DNA from 2 places in the Acidovorax sp. ACV01 genome. Region 2 is predicted to be linked to the other one. Evidence: riboswitches for the same ligand, from Rfam matches in the RefSeq annotation. Region 2 holds a riboswitch; the other holds the start of a gene.
The links. Region 2 has a riboswitch for thiamine pyrophosphate ahead of thiC (phosphomethylpyrimidine synthase ThiC). Riboswitches for the same ligand answer to the same signal wherever they lie in the genome.
Positions count from the first base shown of each region.

Region 1 (9,229 bases), on a different contig from region 2:
CGTGCCACCGACACCGCCGTGCGCGCGCAGATGGACCCGGTCAGCATCAACCCTGATGGCCTGATCAAGGTGGCACCGCTGCTGCACTGGTCGTCCAAGGACCTGCACGAATACTGCGTCAAGCACGGCCTGCCCAACAACTTTGACTACGTGGACCCGACCAAGGGCGAAGACAACCGCGAGTGTGGGCTGCATCTTGCCCACTGACTCCGCCGCAGATCCGACCATGAACGCCCGCACCGATGCAGCACAGCTGCAGAACAACAACATGAGCTATCACCTCAACAACTCGCACCTGGATGCTCTGGAAGAAGAAACCATCTTCATCCTGCGCGAAGTGGCCGCCGCCTTTGAGCGCCCCGCCTTGCTGTTTTCGGGCGGCAAGGATTCGCTCGTCATGCTCAAATGCGCCGAAAAGGCCTTTGGCACCAAGGCCAGCGGCGGTGGCATTCCCTACCCGCTGCTCATGATCGACACGGGCCATAACTTCAAGGAAGTGACGGACTTCCGCGACTTCCGTGCGCAGGAACTGGGCGCCGAGCTCATCGTGCGCAGCGTCGAAGATTCCATGGCACGCGGCACGGTGCGCCTGGCCCACCCGGGCGAGAGCCGCAACGTGCACCAGTCGGTCACGCTGCTCGAAGCGATCGAGGAATTTCGCTTTGACGCCCTGATCGGCGGCGCGCGCCGCGACGAGGAGAAGGCCCGCGCCAAGGAGCGCATCTTCTCGCACCGTGACAGCTTTGGCCAATGGCAGCCCAAGGCCCAGCGGCCTGAACTGTGGACCCTGTTCAACACCCGCCTGCAGCCGAACGAACACTTCCGCGTGTTCCCGATCAGCAACTGGACCGAACTGGACGTGTGGCAGTACATCGACCGCGAGCAGATCGGCCTGCCCAGCATTTACTACACGCACAAGCGCCAGGTGGTGGACCGCAAGGGCCTGCTGATGCCCGTGACCGAACTGACACCGCCGCGTGACGGCGACGTGGTGGAGACGCGCGACGTGCGCTTTCGCACCGTGGGCGACATCACCTGCACCGCGCCGGTGGAGAGCACGGCGGCCACCCCGGCCGAGATCGTGATCGAGACCCTGGCCGCCGACGTGAGCGAACGCGGGGCGACGCGCATGGACGACAAGACCAGCGATGCCTCGATGGAAAAGCGCAAGAAAGACGGGTACTTCTGATGACCACTATGAATTCGATAGCTTCCAGCGCAATCCAGACAAGCGCTAGCGGCCAAAATAACCATATTTCCGCCCTCAAGTTCATTACCTGTGGCTCGGTGGACGATGGCAAGAGCACGCTGATCGGCCGCCTGCTGGTGGACAGCAAGGCCGTGCTGCAGGACCACCTTGCCGGCGTACAGCGCCAGGGCGAGACCGACCTGGCACTGCTGACCGACGGCCTCAGCGCAGAGCGCGAGCAAGGCATCACCATCGATGTGGCCTACCGCTACTTCGCCACCGAAGAGCGCAAGTTCATCATCGGCGACGCCCCCGGCCACGAGCAGTACACGCGCAACATGGTCACCGCCGCCAGCAGCGCCGATGCCGCCGTGGTGCTGGTCGATGCCACCAAGCTCGACTGGAAGAATGCCGACCTGGCCTTGCTGCCGCAGACCCGCCGCCACAGCCTGCTGGCCCATTTGCTGCGCGTGCACTCGCTGGTGTTTGCCGTGAACAAGCTCGACGCGGTGGCAGACCCCGTGCTGGCCTGGAAACATATCCAGGGCGCACTGCAGTCCTTCGCCCAGGCGGCTGGCATCACCGTGCGCGCCACGGTGCCGGTCTCCGCCCTCAAGGGCTGGAATGTGGTGGACGCCCACGCGGGCTGGTGCGGCTATGAAGGCCCCACGCTGCTGCAGGTGCTGGAGCAGTTGCCCAACACCCCAGCCGATACGGGCCTGCCCCTGGCCTTCCCCGTGCAGTGGGTCGAAAAGTCCTCGTCCTCGTCGTCGGACACATCCCAAGGCCGCCGCGTGTTCTGGGGCCGTGTGGCTTCGGGCAATGTAGCGCCTGGCACGCCCGTGCAGATCTTCCCCAGCGGCCAGCTGGCCACCGTGGCCCAGGTGCTGGACCATGCACGCCGCCCCAGGGATGTGCCCGCAGGCACCAGCGCGGGATTCATCCTGGACCGCGAGGTGGATGTCTCGCGCGGCGACTGGATTCTGGCGGCGCCTGCTGTCGCCACCCCCGCCGAAGACGACTTTGACACGCCGGCCAGCGTGCCCGCCTGGCCCGCCAGCCGCGAGCTGCGCACCACCATTGCCTGGATGGACGACGAACCCCTGGTCGCAGGCCGCGTGTATTGGGCGCTGCACGGCCACCGTTGGGTCAAGGCCAAGGTGAAAGCCGTGGTGCACAAGCTCAACATCAACACGCTGGCCGAAGAAGCCGCCACCCAGCTCGACCCCAATGCCATCGGCCATGTGGACCTGCTGCTGCAAGAGGCGATTCCCGCAGCGGCCTTCGGCAAAGCCCGGGTGCTCGGATCGCTGATCCTGGTGGACACCGCCAGCCACAAAACGGCCGGTGCCGTGCTGGTCAACTGATCTAGATCAGTGCCCCCAACCCCAGTCACCCCATCCGGGTGAGGGACCTTGTAACCAATGGTCGGTGAAAGCTTCTAAAATTGAGGGTTTTCACCGACCCACACAACTCCTGTCATGACCCACGTCGTCTCCGAAAACTGCATCAAGTGCAAGTACACCGATTGTGTGGACGTGTGCCCCGTGGACTGCTTCCGCGAAGGCCCGAACATGCTCGTCATCGATCCTGACGAATGCATCGACTGCGCCGTGTGCATCCCCGAGTGCCCGGCCAACGCCATTTTTGCCGAAGAAGACCTGCCGGCCGACCAGATCGCCTTCATCAAGCTCAACGCCGATCTGTCCTTTGCCGACGGCTGGAAGAGCATCACCAAGCGCAAGCCCGCGCTGCCAGACGCCGACGAGTGGAACGGCAAGCCGGGCAAGGTCAACGAACTAGTCAAGTGACCCCCCTGAGTCGCTTCGCGCCATCCCCCAAGGGGGATGCCACCAGTGGCCTGGCAAAGCCAGTTCCACGGTGGCACAGGTCTTTGGCAGCGCCAGTTTCGGGCGCTGCGCGCGTGGCTTGAGCATGATTCAAGAAACCGACGCCGTCGTCATCGGCGCGGGCCCTGTGGGCCTGTTCCAGGTCTTCCAGCTGGGCCTGCAAGGCATCACCGCCCACCTGATCGACGCCCTGCCCCATGCGGGCGGCCAGTGCGTCGAGCTGTACGGCGACAAACCCATCTACGACATCCCGGGCATCCCGGTGTGCACCGGGAGCGAGCTGGCCGGTTTGCTGCTTCAGCAGATTGCGCCGTTCAAGACGCAGTGGCACCTGAACACGCTGGTGTCGGCGCTCGCCGTGCACCCCGATGGGCGCCTGCTGGTCGAAACCTCGCAAGGTGCACAGCTGCTGGCCCGCACGGTGTTCATTGCCGCCGGCGTGGGCGCCTTTGTGCCACGCACGCTCAAGGTGGACGGCATCGAGCGCTTTGTGGGCACACAGGTTCACTACCAGAACCTGCCCTCCACGGCCAACGTGGCCGGGCGCCATGTGGTGGTGCACGGCGGCGACGAGCCCGCGGTGGCCCGCGCCGTGGAACTGGCCGAACAAGGCCAGGCTGCCCGCGTCAGCCTGCTGCACCGCCGCGATGTGTTCCAGGCCCCGGATGCCCTGCTGCAGCGCCTGCAGCAACTGCGCGATGCGGGCCGCATCCACGTCGAGGCCGCGCAGATCACCGGTATCGAAACCGCTGGTGACCAACTGACCGCCTTGCAGGTGGTGGACGCCGATGGCAGCACCCGCGCCCTGGCGCTGGACCTGCTGGTTGCCGTGCTGGGCATCTCGCCCCGCCTCGGGCCCATTGCGGACTGGGGTTTGGCCATGGACCGCAAACAGCTGGTGGTGGACACCGAGGCCTTCCGCACCAGTGTGCCCGGCATCTACGCCGTGGGCGACATCAACACCTACCCCGGCAAACGCAAGCTCATCCTGTGCGGCTTCCACGAGGCCACTCTCGCCGCCTTTGGCGCCGCCGAGGCGCTCAAGGGCGACAAGGTGGCGTTGCAGTACACCACCACCAGCCCACGGCTGCACCAGTTGCTGGGTGTGGCACCGGTATCGGCGCCGTCCGTCAGCGCGTAGTCCCGGCGGGCCAGGGTTCGTCACTTCGTGCCCAAACGACGCGCCCACAAATAAGCACAAAATGTCCAAAAGGCGCACAAGCGCCCGGCACGATGGCGTCTCCATTCACCCATCAGGAGCACACCATGAGCCAACAACCCCTTCAATCCATCTGGGACACCTACACCGCGTCGTGGAAGACCGACTCGGCCGCGGACCGCACAGCCCTTTTTACCCAGTCCCTCGACCCCGCCTGCACCTACAACGACCCGCTGGCCACCGCCCAGGGCTGGGACCAATTGACGGCCTACATGGACAACTTTCACAGCCAAGTGCCCGGTGGGCATTTTGTGACCCACTATTTCGCCAGCCACAACCAGCAGAGCATCGCCAAATGGAACATGGTGGATGGCAGCGGGCAGGTGATCGGGGAAGGCGTGAGCTACGGCCGGTACAACGACCAGAACCGGCTGGTTGCGATGACCGGTTTCTTTGAAACCCCTTGAACGGACACCACTGTGCTTTATCTCCGGCAAATCCAGGAGGGCATCGATTTCATCGAGGCCCATCTCGAATCCGATATCCAGCTTTCCGAGGTGGCTCGGGCTGCGGGGATGAGCCAGTGGCACTTCCAGCGGATCTTCAAGGCGCTGACCAACGAAACCCTCAAGACCTATATCCGGTCGCGCCGGTTCTCGCGGGCGCTGGAGCAGTTGACCAACACACGGTTGAGCGTGCTCGACATTGCGCTGGCGTCCGGGTACGAGACGCAGGAGAGTTTCACGCGCGCGTTCCGCGATTGCTTTCGGCTCACGCCGTCGCAGTACCGCAAGATGGGCAACCGCTCGCTGTTCGTGCGCAAGATCCGGTTTGACCAAAGCTACCTCGCGCACATTCACCACAACATTTCTCTGGAACCCGACATTCAGCAGCAGCCCGCCATGCAGCTGGTCGGGCTGCCCACGGACTACTACGGCATCGACTCCGAAAAGAACAACCTGGGCCAGAAACTGCCGCCCCTGTGGGCGAAGTTCCTGCCCCGGCTGGGCGAGATTGCGAACACCGTGCCCGGGGTCTGCTATGGCGCCGTGGCGCCAGCAGGACCCCACACGGAAGAGCTGCGCTACCTGGCCTGCATCGAAGTGCGCGGCCCCGGTGCGCTGCCACCGGGCATGGTGGCCCTGGAAATCCCCGGATCGACCTATGCACGCTTCACCCACCGGGGCCCTGCGCAGAATGTCGATGCGACAGTGAACTACATCTACTCCAGCTGGCTGCTGTCGGCCGGCGCGTCGCACACCCTGGGGCCGGATCTGGAAATCTACGGTGCCCAGTACCACCCAACGTCCGGCGACTCCGTGATGCACTACGCGATCCCGATTGCCCAGGCCAAGCGCTGACCCTCCCCCTACAATAGGACCGCGCTCCTTTGGGGCGCCATCGCTAGGGGTGTCGAACCGGCTTGCCGGAACCGACTGAGAGAGTCCCTTTGAACCTGATTGAGATCATCCTCGCGCAGGGAAGCACGTCCGCCTCGGCACAGCCCAGAATGAATTGACTTTGGGGCGCGCTGGCGGGCCGCCCCTGCTCTGTACTGCTACGGAGCCATCCATGTCCTCATCCCCCGCCGCGCCCGCCACCAACGAAGCGCTGGCCCCCGTATCCCCCGACCGCCGTGTCTTCCAATGGCATGACCATGCCTCGCTCTGGTTCAGCCTGGGCGTAGGCCTCTTGGTCATGCAGGTGGGCGCGTACCTGATGCCTGCGCTGGGCACGCAGGAGGCGCTGATCGCCATCGTCTGCGGCTCCATCGTGGGCGCGGGCCTGCTGGGCTGGGTGGCCAAGCTGGGCTGCGACAGCGGCCTGGCCAGCGCCGGGCTGATGCATGCGGTGTACGGCCGCACGTTTGCCAGCCTGCCGATCATTTTGAACATCGTGCAGCTGGTGGGCTGGGGCACGTTCGAGCTGGTGGTGATGCGCGATGCCACGGTGGCCATCGGCCAACAGTCCGGCACCATGGCCGGCGCGCATTGGCCCGTGCTGGCTACGCTGCTGTGGGGCGGCGTGGTGATGCTGCTCATCAGCGGCTCGATGGTGCAGCTGGTGCGCAAGGTGATCGCACGCGTGGCGCTGCCGCTGGTGGTGCTGTCGCTGCTGTGGCTGTCGTGGCAGTTTTTGTCGCTGGCGCAGGCCCAGGGTTTTGAAGCGCTGTGGACGCGCAAGGGCGAAGGCGGCATGGGCGTGCTGCCCGCGCTGGACCTGGTGATCGCCATGCCGATCTCGTGGCTACCTCTGGTGGCCGACTATGCGCGCCACGGCAAGCATGGTGGATCGGCGCTGCGCGGCACCTGGCTGGGCTACGCGCTGGCCAACATGTGGTGCTACACGCTGGGTGTGCTGGTGGCGTTGACCCTGCCGAGCAAGGACCTGGTGCAGGCGCTGCTGCTGGCCCAGGGCGGGCTGATCGCGCTGTCGCTGATCCTGATCGACGAGGTGGATAACGCCTATGGCGACACCTATTCGGGCGCGGTGTCGGCCCACAGCCTGCTGCCACGCTGGGGCGTGCGCAAGTGGGGCCTGGCCATGGCAGCCGTATGCACAGGCCTCGCACTGGTGCTGCCCATGCACAGCCTGGAGCCGTTTTTGTTGCTGCTCAGCTCGGTGTTTGTGCCGCTGTTTGGGGTGATCTTGGGCCGACTGGCGTTTGGCACCAACGCACCCGCGCTGCTGGCTGCGGCACGCCGGGTAAATGCGGCCCCGGTGGCGATCTGGTTGGTGGGGATTGCCGTCTACCACCTGGCTCCGCAGGTGGTACCGGGCGCGGGCTCGGCGCTGCCGGCGCTGGCGTTCAGCTTTTTGCTGGCCTGGGCCACACGGCCACGGGGCCATTGAATAGCTATCGAATTGTGAGCTACTAGCGCTTACCAGATAAGCGCTAGATGCCAAAAACAATCAAATTTCTACAACACCAACTGCGCCACAGGCGCATAGCCGTGGTTGAGCGGACCGTGGCCACGGCCGGTGGTCACATTGGCCCCTGCGGCGATGGCGCCCAGAATGTAGGCACGCGCGCGCTCCACCGCCTGCTGCAAGGGCAGGCCCTGCGCCAGGTGTGCCGCAACGGCCGACGACAAGGTGCAGCCGGTGCCGTGCCCGTTGGGCGTGGCAATGCGTGCTGACTCCAGCCGCTGCCGCACGCCGTTGCGGGTGGCCAGAACGTCCACCACCCAGTCTCCGGGCAGGTGGCCACCCTTGAGCAGCGCTGCGCGTGCGCCCAGCGCGCACAGCGCCTGCGCGGCTTCATCCAGCGTTTCCACGCCCTTGATGCTGCGCCCCAGCAACCAGCCCGCCTCATCCAGGTTGGGGGTGATCACCTCGGCCAGCGGAAACAGTTCCTGCACCAGCACGCTCACGGTTTCTGCGGCGATGAGCCGGTCGCCGCTGGTAGCCACCATCACGGGGTCGAGCACCACATGCGGCAGCTGGTAGGTGCGGATGGCATCGGCCACCACGCGCACCACTTCGGGCGAATGCAGCATGCCGATCTTGACCGCGTCCACGCCGATGTCCTTCACCACGGCATCGATCTGGGCCTTGAGCATCTCGGGCGGAATGCCGTGGATGCCCGTCACGCCACAGGTGTTCTGCGCCGTGATGGCGGTGATGGCCGTCATGCCGTAGCAGCCCAGGGCGCTGAAGGTCTTGAGGTCGGCCTGGATGCCCGCCCCGCCGCCGCTGTCGGAACCGGCGATGGAAAGCACGCGCACATAGCGGCGTGCTGCGGAGGTCGGGGGGGTCAATGAAGTCATGGCAAAAATTATGGCCTATGCGCTAGCGCAAAAAGAGCTGCCTTTGGTTGTGCTGTAATTGATTTTTCCGGACGAAACAGGGGTGTCCCACCGCTTTTGGTGTGCGACTGAGAAATACCCTGGGGCCCGCACGCAGCGCCGCATGGCACTGCCTGCACCACACCGTGGCCCCGCTACCCGATCCAGGTCATGCTGGCGTGGGGAGTTTCCAAGAGCGGCACCGCCCCGTTTTGTCCATGGTTGCCTGCCAACACACGGACACACCGACGGACCTATGCCACTTCAACCCTCTTCTTTTGCCATTCTGGGCGCGGGCCTCATGGGCCGTCTGCTTGCGGTGGAGCTGGCCCGCCAGGGGCACCGGGTCGACATCTACGACGCAGGCAGTCCGGCCGCTGAACATTCGGCCGCGACCGTGGCCGCCGCCATGCTGGCGCCGCTGGCCGAATCGGCCATCACCGAGCCTGGTGTGGTGCGCATGGGCCACCATGCCCTCACCCGCTGGCCACAGCTGCTGGCGGCACTGGCCGAGCCCGTGTTCTTCCAGCAGGCTGGCACGCTCATCGTGTGGCACCGGCAGGACGCGGCCGAGGCCCAGCGGCTGACTCGCCAGCTGGAGGCCAATCAGCAGACGGTGCCCGAGTTGCCCGCCCTGCAAAAACTCGACGGTGCCGCGCTGGCCCAGGCGGAGCCCACGCTGGCGCAGCGCTTTGCGCAGGGCCTGTACCTGCCCGGCGAGGGCCAGCTCGACAACCGGCAGCTGCTGGCGGCGCTGGCGGTGGAAATGCAGCGGCTGTCCGTGCGCATGCACTGGCACACCCCCCAGTCGCCCGAGGCCTTTGCGCCCGGCGCCCCAGGCCAGCCCGACTGGGTGCTGGACTGCCGTGGCCTCGGCGCCAAGGCCCAATGGCCGGCTTTGCGCGGTGTGCGGGGCGAGGTGGTGCGCATCCACGCACCGGATGTCACGCTGCAGCGCCCCACACGGCTGGTGCACCCGCGCTACCCCATCTATATCGCTCCCAAGCCGGACCACCTGTTCGTGATCGGTGCGACCGAGATCGAATCGGACGACCTCTCGCCCGCCAGCGTGCGATCGACGCTGGAGCTGCTCTCCGCCGCCTACGCCGTGCATCCCGGCTTTGCAGAGGGCCGCATTCTGGAACTGGCCACGCAGTGCCGCCCCACGCTGCCCGACAACCTGCCCGCCATTCGCCAGCCGCGCCGGGGCGTGCTGGAGATCAACGGCCTGTACCGCCACGGC
Region 1 covers NZ_JACUZT010000001.1:260,419-269,647, reverse strand. The annotation lists gene IB243_RS01295 (phosphoadenosine phosphosulfate reductase family protein) at 1-207, shown strand, start outside; gene cysD (sulfate adenylyltransferase subunit CysD) at 227-1,189, shown strand; gene IB243_RS01285 (sulfate adenylyltransferase subunit 1) at 1,189-2,556, shown strand; gene fdxA (ferredoxin FdxA) at 2,671-3,000, shown strand; gene IB243_RS01275 (NAD(P)/FAD-dependent oxidoreductase) at 3,125-4,180, shown strand; gene IB243_RS01270 (nuclear transport factor 2 family protein) at 4,306-4,665, shown strand; gene IB243_RS27400 (helix-turn-helix domain-containing protein) at 4,678-5,559, shown strand; TPP riboswitch at 5,595-5,698, shown strand; gene IB243_RS01260 (cytosine permease) at 5,771-7,051, shown strand; gene thiD (bifunctional hydroxymethylpyrimidine kinase/phosphomethylpyrimidine kinase) at 7,120-7,968, opposite strand; gene IB243_RS01250 (FAD-dependent oxidoreductase) at 8,243-9,229, shown strand, end outside.
Region 1: another riboswitch for thiamine pyrophosphate. It lies ahead of IB243_RS01260 (cytosine permease); the one in region 2 lies ahead of thiC (phosphomethylpyrimidine synthase ThiC).

Region 2 (9,229 bases):
CAGCACCAACAACAACCAGCCTTCCACGGGTGGCCAGATCCAGGCCGACCCCACCACCAACTCGCTCATCATCACGGCGCCCGAGCCGCTGTACCGCCAGCTGCGTGCGGTCATCGACAAACTGGACGGGCGGCGCGCGCAGGTGCTGGTTGAAAGCCTGATCGTGGAAGTCGCAGCCAACAAGGTGGCGCAGTTCGGCATCCAGTGGCAGGGCATCCTGGGCAAGCAGGGCGATGGCACCGTGGGCGTGATCGGCACCAACTCCAGTACGGCCGGCGCCAACATCCTGGGGCTGACGGCCGCGCTGGCGTCGGGCAGCGCCAGCAGCATCGCCACCGCCGCGAGCGGTCTGGGCGGGGGCCTGAACCTGGCGCTGGCGCCGCGTATCAACGGCCAGTACTACCTGGGCGCGCTGGCCAACTTCCTGCAGAACAGCGGCGACGCCAACGTGTTGTCCACCCCCAACATCATGACGCTGGACAACGAGGAGGCCCGCATCCTCATCGGCAACAACGTGCCCTTCGTCACCGGCTCGTATGCCAACACCACGGGCAGCGGCACGGTCAACCCCTTTCAGACCGTCGAGCGCAAGGATGTGGGCCTGATGCTCAAGGTGCGCCCGCAGATCGGCGAGAACGGCACGGTGAAGATGGCCATCTACCAGGAGATCTCCAAGATCGACGGCAACACCCTCAGCAACGCCAACGGACCCAGCACCAGCAAGCGCTCGGTCGAGTCGAACGTGATGGTGGACGACGGCAGCATCATCGTCATTGGCGGCCTGCTGGAAGACACCTACTCGCAGGGCGAGGACAAGGTGCCGTTGATGGGCGATCTTCCTGTAGTGGGCAATCTGTTCAAAAGCGAGAAGCGCAGCCGCAACAAGACGAACCTGATGATCTTCCTGCGCCCCATCGTGGTGCGCGACACTGCCACCAGCGACGCATTGGTCGTGGACCGTTATGAGGCCATCCGCGCCTTGCAGCACACCACACAGCCTGGCCCCAGCCTGATGATGGGCACGGTCTCTGGCGCCCCCATCCTTCCCGCGCTGCCCGAGCGGGCGCCTTCGGCCCCCAGTCCTGCGTCCGTGCAGCCCGCCGTGCCGGTGCCCCTGCAGCAGCTCGCCCCCGCGGCACCACCGACCCCACCTGCACCGCAAAGCAGCGCACCCGCCGCCCCGGCAGCCCAGGCACAGGCCCCGGCACCGCAGTACTACGTGAATGTGGGCGTGTTCGGCAAGGACGCGGAATCGCGCACCGCCATGACCAAGCTGCGCAGCTCCGCCCTGCCCCTGTCCATTCAATCGGTAGACACCAACCGTGGCACGCTCACCCGCGTGCGGGTCGGCCCCTACAACTCCGAGGACGCTGCCAATGCGGCAGCCGCCACCGTGCGCAGTCTGGCACTCAACGCCACGGTCTCGCCCCAGGCGCTCTGAGGGACCCACACCCATGCGCCATCCTCTGCCCTACGCCTTTGCCCGCACCGCCCAGCTGCTGCTGGAGGACGACGGCCACCATCTGGTGCTGTGGCATGGCCCCCACCCCGACGCGGGGGCGCTGTCGGAGGTGCTGCGCAAGCACGCCGTGCAGCAGCTGCTGCCGCTCGACGCCCCGGCACTGGCCCAGCGCATCAGTGCCGTGTATTCGCACAGCGAATCGAGTGCGGCCACGGTGGTGAGCGAGGTCGAGAGTGATGCCGACCTCTCGCGCATGATGCAGGAACTGCCCGCCGTGGAGGACTTGCTGGAGTCCGCCGGCGACGCACCCATCATCCGCATGCTCAATGCCCTGCTCACGCAGGCCGCGCGCGACGGAGCAAGCGACATCCACATCGAACCGTACGAGCGCCATTCCAGCGTGCGCTTTCGGGTGGACGGCACGCTGCGCGAGGTGGTGCAGCCCAACCGCGCCCTGCACGCCGCCCTGATCTCGCGCCTGAAGATCATGGCCGACCTCGACATCAGTGAAAAACGGCTGCCGCAGGACGGCCGCATCAGCCTGCGCCTGGGCACCCGCGCCATCGACGTGCGCGTGTCCACGCTGCCCAGCGCCCACGGCGAACGTGCGGTGCTGCGGCTTTTGGACAAGAGCGAAAGCAAGCTCAGCCTGGAAGCCGTGGGCATGCAGGGCGACACCTTGCGCCGCTTCGAAGGCCTCATCTCGCAGCCGCACGGCATCATCCTGGTGACCGGGCCCACGGGCTCGGGCAAGACGACCACGCTGTACGCGGGCCTGGGGCGCCTGGACGCCACGCGCAACAACATCATGACGGTGGAAGACCCCATCGAATACGAGCTGCCCGGCGTCGGCCAGACCCAGGTCAACAGCAAGATCGAGCTGACCTTTGCGAAGGCCCTGCGCGCCATCCTGCGGCAGGACCCGGACATCATCATGATCGGTGAAATCCGCGACTTCGAGACCGCGCAGATCGCCATCCAGGCCTCACTGACGGGCCACCTGGTGCTGGCCACGCTGCACACCAACGACGCCGCCAGCGCCGTGACGCGCCTGACCGACATGGGGGTGGAGCCGTTCCTGCTGTCGTCCTCGCTGCTGGGGGTGCTAGCGCAGCGCCTGGTGCGCAAGTACTGCAGCCATTGCCAGGGCAGCGGGTGCGATCACTGCGGCCAGACGGGCTATACGGGCCGCACCGGCGTGTTCGAGCTGCTGGTGACCACGGACGCGATCCGCGCGCAGATCCACAACCAGGCGTCCGAAGCCGACATTCGCACCGCAGCGCTGGCGGGTGGCATGGCCCTGATGCGCGACGATGGCGAGCGGCTGATTGCCGCGGGCATTACCAGCCGTGAAGAAGTGCTGCGGGTAACCAGGGACTGAGATGCCCCCTGAGCCGCGGCGCGGCTTCCCCAGACGGGGGACGTAGCCGGTGGCCTGGCAAAACCAACTCCACGAGTGCACTGGCCTGGGGCGCGCCAGTTGCAAGCGCTGTGGGGTTGCGCAAAACCATGGCAAGCTACCATTTACTATTATTTTGATAGCTACTAGCGCTTGATGGACAAGCGCCATCTGCCAAAAAGACCTGAAATTACCGTATCCGCAGCGCGGGCCGGCGCGGCGCCTGGGCCACGGCTGGTGCAGAGGGCGCTGCTGCTGCCGCGCTGAAGGCCGATGGTGTGGAAACACCGCCGTCCTGCAGCTTGAACTGGCTGACCGCGCTACTCAGGTGCAGGGCCTGTTCGCGCAGCGACTCGGAAGCAGCGGTGGACTCTTCCACCAGCGCGGCGTTCTGCTGCGTCATCTGGTCGAGCTGGCCCACGGCCTGGCTGATCTGGCCGATGTTGTCGCTTTGCTCGGCCGACGAGGCGGTGATCTCCGCAATGATGTCGGACACCCGGCGCACGCTGCTGACGATCTCGGTCATGGTCTGCCCGGCCTGACTGACCAGGCGCGAGCCGTCTTCGACGCGTTCCACCGACGAACCGATCAGGCCCTTGATCTCCTTGGCCGCCTCGGCACTGCGCTGCGCGAGGTTACGCACCTCACTCGCCACCACGGCAAAACCCCGGCCCTGTTCGCCGGCGCGCGCGGCCTCTACTGCGGCGTTGAGCGCGAGGATGTTGGTCTGGAATGCAATGGAGTCGATCACGCCCGTGATGTCGGCGATCTTGCGCGAGCTGGTGGTGATCTGGTCCATGGTGGTGACCACCTGCGACACCACGGCACCGCCACGCGCGGCCACTTCGGCGGCCGACGAGGCGAAGTCGCTGGCCTGGCGGGAGGACTGCGCGCTTTGCTGCACGGTGCTGGTCAACAGCTCCATGGACGAGGCTGTTTCCTCCAGGTTGGCCGCTGTCTGCTCGGTGCGGTGGCTCAGGTCGTGGTTGCCGCTGGCGATCTCGGAGCTGGCGGTGGTGATGTTACCTGCCGAGTCCTGCACCTGGCGCACCAGGCCACGCAGGGCATCCTGCATGCGGCCCATGGCCGAAACCAGCTGGCCGACCTCATCCTGGTTCATGGCAGCCACGTCCCGCGAGAGGTCGCCACTGGCAATGCGGTCGGCCAGCTCCTGCGCCTGGCCCAGGGACCGGGTGATGGAGCGCACGCTGAAGAACGTGAGCGGAATCAGTACCGCCAGCCCAAGCAGCAGCCCGATGCCAATGAGGGCAGACATCGTGGAGGTGCGCGACTCCACACCTTCGCGGGCTTCATCCATCCGCGCACGGGCCGTGGCGGACAGGCTGGAGAACAGCTTGTCGGTGGCCTCCATGTGCACTTTCAGGCGGTCTGCGTAGGCACCACCGCCTGCACCATCGAGCTGGGCACGCTCGATCTGCTCGAAGATCGGCGAGATGCCAGTTTCGTACTGCTTGATCTCGTCCAGGGATTTATCGATGGACGCGACGAACTCCGTGTCGCCCGACTGGACCTGGCGCACATCGGCAAGGCTCTTGCGCAGGGCGGCCAGGGTCTTGGCCCAGGACTCGCGCAAGGCCGAGACCTCCACCGAGTTGTTGAAATTGATGATGATGTCTTTTTCGGTCCGGCGCAGGTCCCCCAGCGTGGTGCGCAGATCCGACATGTCCGTGAGGGTCTGCACTCGCTGCGAGAACAGCACCTGCAGCGTGCCGCGCGTGCGGTCCAGCGCCACATAACCCATGGCGCCAATGACAACAAGAAGAATCAGGGAAAAAACGGTCCCGAAGTAAAGGCGCGTGCGGATGGAGAAGCGGCCGAGAGCATTCATGGCTCTTCCTTACATTTTTTAACAGACAACTCAGCATAGCAAATTTAGTGCCACACACCATCCTCCCGATCTTCTGAACCGGGGGGTGGGCGGGACTATAGAGCGAGCGCTGTCGTCTGCCGCACAGGGTAAGCACGGCCCCGGGCCCTGGTGCAGGGAATCCCCGGGGGTAGTAGGCGGGCTTATGCAGCCGGTGTTACAGGAATGTAGAGCTGCCCGCCCAGGCGCTGGAATTCCACCGCCTTGGTCTCCATGCCCTGGGCCAGGGCATCCGCCTCCGCCATGCCTTTTTGCGCAGCAAAGTCACGCACTTCCTGCGTGATCTTCATCGAGCAGAACTTCGGTCCGCACATCGAGCAGAAATGCGCCACCTTGGCCGAGTCCTTGGGCAGGGTTTCGTCGTGGTATTCCTTGGCGGTCTCCGGGTCCAGGCCCAGGTTGAACTGGTCTTGCCAGCGGAAGTCGAAACGCGCTTGGCTCAGCGCGTCGTCGCGCGAGCGGGCGCCCGGGTGCCCCTTGGCCACATCGGCAGCGTGGGCGGCGATCTTGTAGGCAATGATCCCTTGCTTCACGTCGTCGCGGTCGGGCAGGCCCAGGTGCTCCTTGGGCGTCACGTAGCACAGCATGGCCGTGCCCATCCAGCCGATCATGGCCGCGCCGATGGCGGACGCAATGTGGTCGTAGCCCGGTGCGATGTCGATGGTCAGCGGGCCCAGGGTGTAGAACGGCGCCTCGTGGCAGGTCTTGAGCTGCTCGGTCATGTTGGCCTGGATCATGTGCATGGGCACATGGCCGGGGCCTTCGATCATGGTCTGCACGTCGTGTTTCCAGGCCACCTGCGTGAGCTCGCCCAGCGTGTGCAGCTCGGCAAACTGGGCTTCGTCGTTGGCGTCTGAAGCGCAGCCGGGGCGCAGGCCATCACCCAGGCTGAACGACACGTCGTATGCCTTCATGATGTCGCAGATGTCCTCGAAGTGCTCGTACAGGAAGCTCTCGCGGTGGTGCGTCATGCACCACTTGGCCATGATGGAGCCCCCGCGCGAGACGATGCCCGTGCGGCGGTTGGCCGTGAGGTGGATGTAGGCCAGGCGCACACCCGCGTGGATGGTGAAGTAGTCCACACCCTGCTCGGCCTGCTCGATGAGCGTGTCGCGGAAGATTTCCCAGGTCAGGTCTTCGGCCACGCCACCCACCTTCTCCAGCGCCTGGTAGATCGGCACGGTGCCGATGGGCACCGGGCTGTTGCGCACGATCCAGTCGCGCGTGGTGTGGATGTTCTTGCCGGTCGACAGGTCCATCACGTTGTCGGCACCCCAGCGGATCGCCCACACGAGCTTTTCCACTTCTTCCTCAATGCTCGACGTGACGGCCGAGTTGCCGATGTTGGCGTTGATCTTGACCAGGAAGTTGCGGCCAATCGCCATCGGCTCCACCTCAGGGTGGTTGATGTTGGCGGGGATGATGGCCCGGCCCCGGGCCACTTCGTCGCGCACGAACTCGGGGGTGATGATGCGCGGGATGCTGGCCCCCAGGGGGTTGCCCATCAGGCGCTGCTCACGGCCAGCGTCGGCCATGTACTGCTCCATCCACTCGCGCTTGCCGTTTTCGCGAATGGCCACGTATTCCATCTCGGGGGTGATGATGCCTTTGCGGGCGTAGTGCATCTGCGTCACATTGGCACCACTTTTGGCCCGCAGAGGCTTGCGCTGCAGCGCGGCGGCCTCGGCACGCAGCTGGGCCAGGCGGGTGGCGTCTTCGCTCTTTTGGCCGTCGTCCAGCGCCACAGGCGCGCGGCCTTCGTAGTGCTCCACATCACCACGGCCGGTGATCCAGCCACCTCGCACGCTGGACAGGCCCTTGCGCACATCGATCGCAGCCTCGGGGTCGGTATACGGGCCGGAGGTGTCGTACACGCTGACCAGTTCGCCATTGGTCAGCGCAATGTCGCGCACGGGCACGCGCAGATCGGTGTGCAGGTGGCCGGGGAGGTAGGCCTTGCGCGATGCAGGAAAGGGTTCGCGCGTGCGTGCGAGCAACTCGGCGAACTTCTCGGGGGTGGCCAGCTTGGCGTGGGGGTCGGGGGCGTTCATGGGCAGGTCTCCTGGTTCCGGTGGCGGTAGGTGCTGCTCCGGAATGGACCTGTGCGCCCCTCGGGTGCGGCGGCACCTGAGGCATGGCGTGCCAGCAGGGACTGCGGGCACGGGGACAAGGAGGTCGGCTCTTCTTCCGCCGGTATGAACCGGATCAAGTTCGTCGGGTTCGCGAGGCCTGCCGAATTTCTTCAGCCGACTCGCATCTCAGCGCTTACGCACACCCCGGAGCAGGCGCGAGTATAGGCCAGAAGAAAAAGAGGCCCCAGTCGCACTTCGACCGTACGGTCAGGCCAAACGGCCGATGAGGATCACCGCAAAGAAGAAGACGGCTGCGATCACCGTCCATTTGAGGATGACGAGCCCCAGGCGCTTGTAGCGCGCCTGGCCCGTGCCCGCATAAAACGCAAACGACACGGCAGCCGCCAGAAGCAGCAGCATGGCCAGCCAGCGAAAGATCAGCATTTCACGAATCCCCCGCGCCGTGAAAACTGACGTGGCATGGGCCAGGGACGCCCAGCAAGGGGCGCCTCGCAGCGACGGCGTTGCTCCCCTCCCACAACGCGAGAGAGAGGGAAGGCGCGAAGCGACTCAGCGAGTGCTTCATCGCTACCAGGCGCGCGCGGGCTGCACAAAGCCGCTCGGAGCCTGGCGCTCGTCCTCGAAGGTGACCACTTCCCAGGCATCGCGCTGGGCCAGCAGCTCGCGCAGCAGCAGGTTGTTCATGGCATGGCCCGAACGGAACGCGCTGTACGCGGCCAGCAGCGGTTTCCCAATCAGGTACAAATCGCCCATGGCGTCCAGGATCTTGTGCTTCACGAACTCGTCGTCGTAGCGCAGGCCGTCGCTGTTGAGCACCTTGTAGTCGTCCATCACGATGGCGTTGTCCAAGCCCCCGCCCAGCGCCAGGCCGTTGGAGCGCATCATTTCGACATCGCGGGTGAAGCCAAAGGTGCGTGCGCGGGCAATGTCGCGGCTGTAATTGCCCGCCCCCAGGTCAAACTCCACACGCTGGCCAGTGGAATCCACCGCAGGGTGGTCAAAGTCGATCTCGAAGCTGAGCTTGTAGCCGTGGTAGGGGGTGAGGCGCGCCCACTTGGCGTTGGCGCCCTCGCCCTCGCGCACTTCCACAGGCCGGGTGACGCGGATGAAACGCTTGGGCGCGTTCTGCAATTCGATCCCCGCGCTCTGCAGCAGGAAAACGAAGGAAGCCGAAGACCCGTCAAGGATGGGCACCTCTTCCGCAGTGATGTCCACATAGAGATTGTCGATGCCCAGGCCCGCACAGGCCGACATCAGGTGCTCCACCGTGTGTACCTTGGCATTGCCCACCGCGATGGTGGACGCCAGCCGCGTGTCCGTCACCGCTTCAGCCCGGATCGGGATGTCCACCGGCTGGGGCAGGTCAACCCGCCGGAACACGATACCCGTGTCCGGCTGCGCGGGCCGCAGGGTCAACTCGACCCGCTGGCCGCTGTGCAGCCCGACGCCTACGGCCCGGGTCAGTGTCTTGAGGGTGCGTTGCTGGAGCATCTCGGCATTTTAGTTTCTGGCGCCCCGCCCCGCACACGCTGAGGTCTTGCCAGCCTCACCAACACCGCCCCCGGAGCCACCGCCGCGTTTTCACCTACAGCACATGCCCCAGGGTTCGCCGCACAATTTGGGGTCGGCGGGCCTTAAAAGACACAACATGAACACACCGCAAACGCCCCACAGGAGACTCCCATGAGCAAGCTCAGCTTCAAAATGAAAATCATGCTCATGATCGGCACCGCACTGGCTGCGCTGCTGATCATGGCCGTCATGTCCTTGCTGCAGGAACGACGGCTGATCAGCGAGTCGCGCAAGGAGTTGCTGACCACGGCCGTCCAGTCCGCCCACAGCATCGTCGCCGCCTACCAGGCCAAGGCCGCCAGCGGCGCCATGCCCCAGGAAGAAGCACAAAAGGCCGCCAAGGACGCCCTGCGCATTGCCCGCTATGGCGGCGCCGACGGCAAAACCGAGTACTTCTACATCTGGACCACCGAGGGCGTCGGGGTGATGCACCCCTTCAAGACCGAGTGGGACGGGCAGGACATGCTGGGCAAGGTCAAGGATGGCTCGGGGGTGGACATCATTGGCCTGCTCGTGAACGGCATCCGCAACAGCAAGGACGGCAAGGCCTTTGTCCCCACAATGTTTGCCCGCCCGGGTCAAACGACACCCCAGCCCAAGCTGCAGTACATCGTCCGGGTGGACGGCTGGAACTGGATGGTTGGCTCAGGCCTCTACACCGACGACGTGGATGTGCTGCTGCGCCAAGCCCTGCTGTCGAGCCTGGCCATGGTGGTGGTGGTGTTTCTGGTCGTCGGCGCCATTGGCATGATGGTGTCGCGGTCGGTATTGCGCCAGATCGGGGGAGAGCCCACCGACGCCATCGCCATCATGTC
Region 2 covers NZ_JACUZT010000004.1:435,779-445,007, forward strand. The annotation lists gene gspD (type II secretion system secretin GspD) at 1-1,441, shown strand, start outside; gene IB243_RS14595 (GspE/PulE family protein) at 1,455-2,843, shown strand; partial or broken gene IB243_RS27450 (hypothetical protein) at 2,980-3,045, opposite strand; gene IB243_RS14600 (methyl-accepting chemotaxis protein) at 3,052-4,710, opposite strand; gene thiC (phosphomethylpyrimidine synthase ThiC) at 4,893-6,773, opposite strand; TPP riboswitch at 6,915-7,038, opposite strand; gene IB243_RS14610 (hypothetical protein) at 7,089-7,265, opposite strand; gene lpxC (UDP-3-O-acyl-N-acetylglucosamine deacetylase) at 7,410-8,333, opposite strand; gene IB243_RS14620 (methyl-accepting chemotaxis protein) at 8,526-9,229, shown strand, end outside.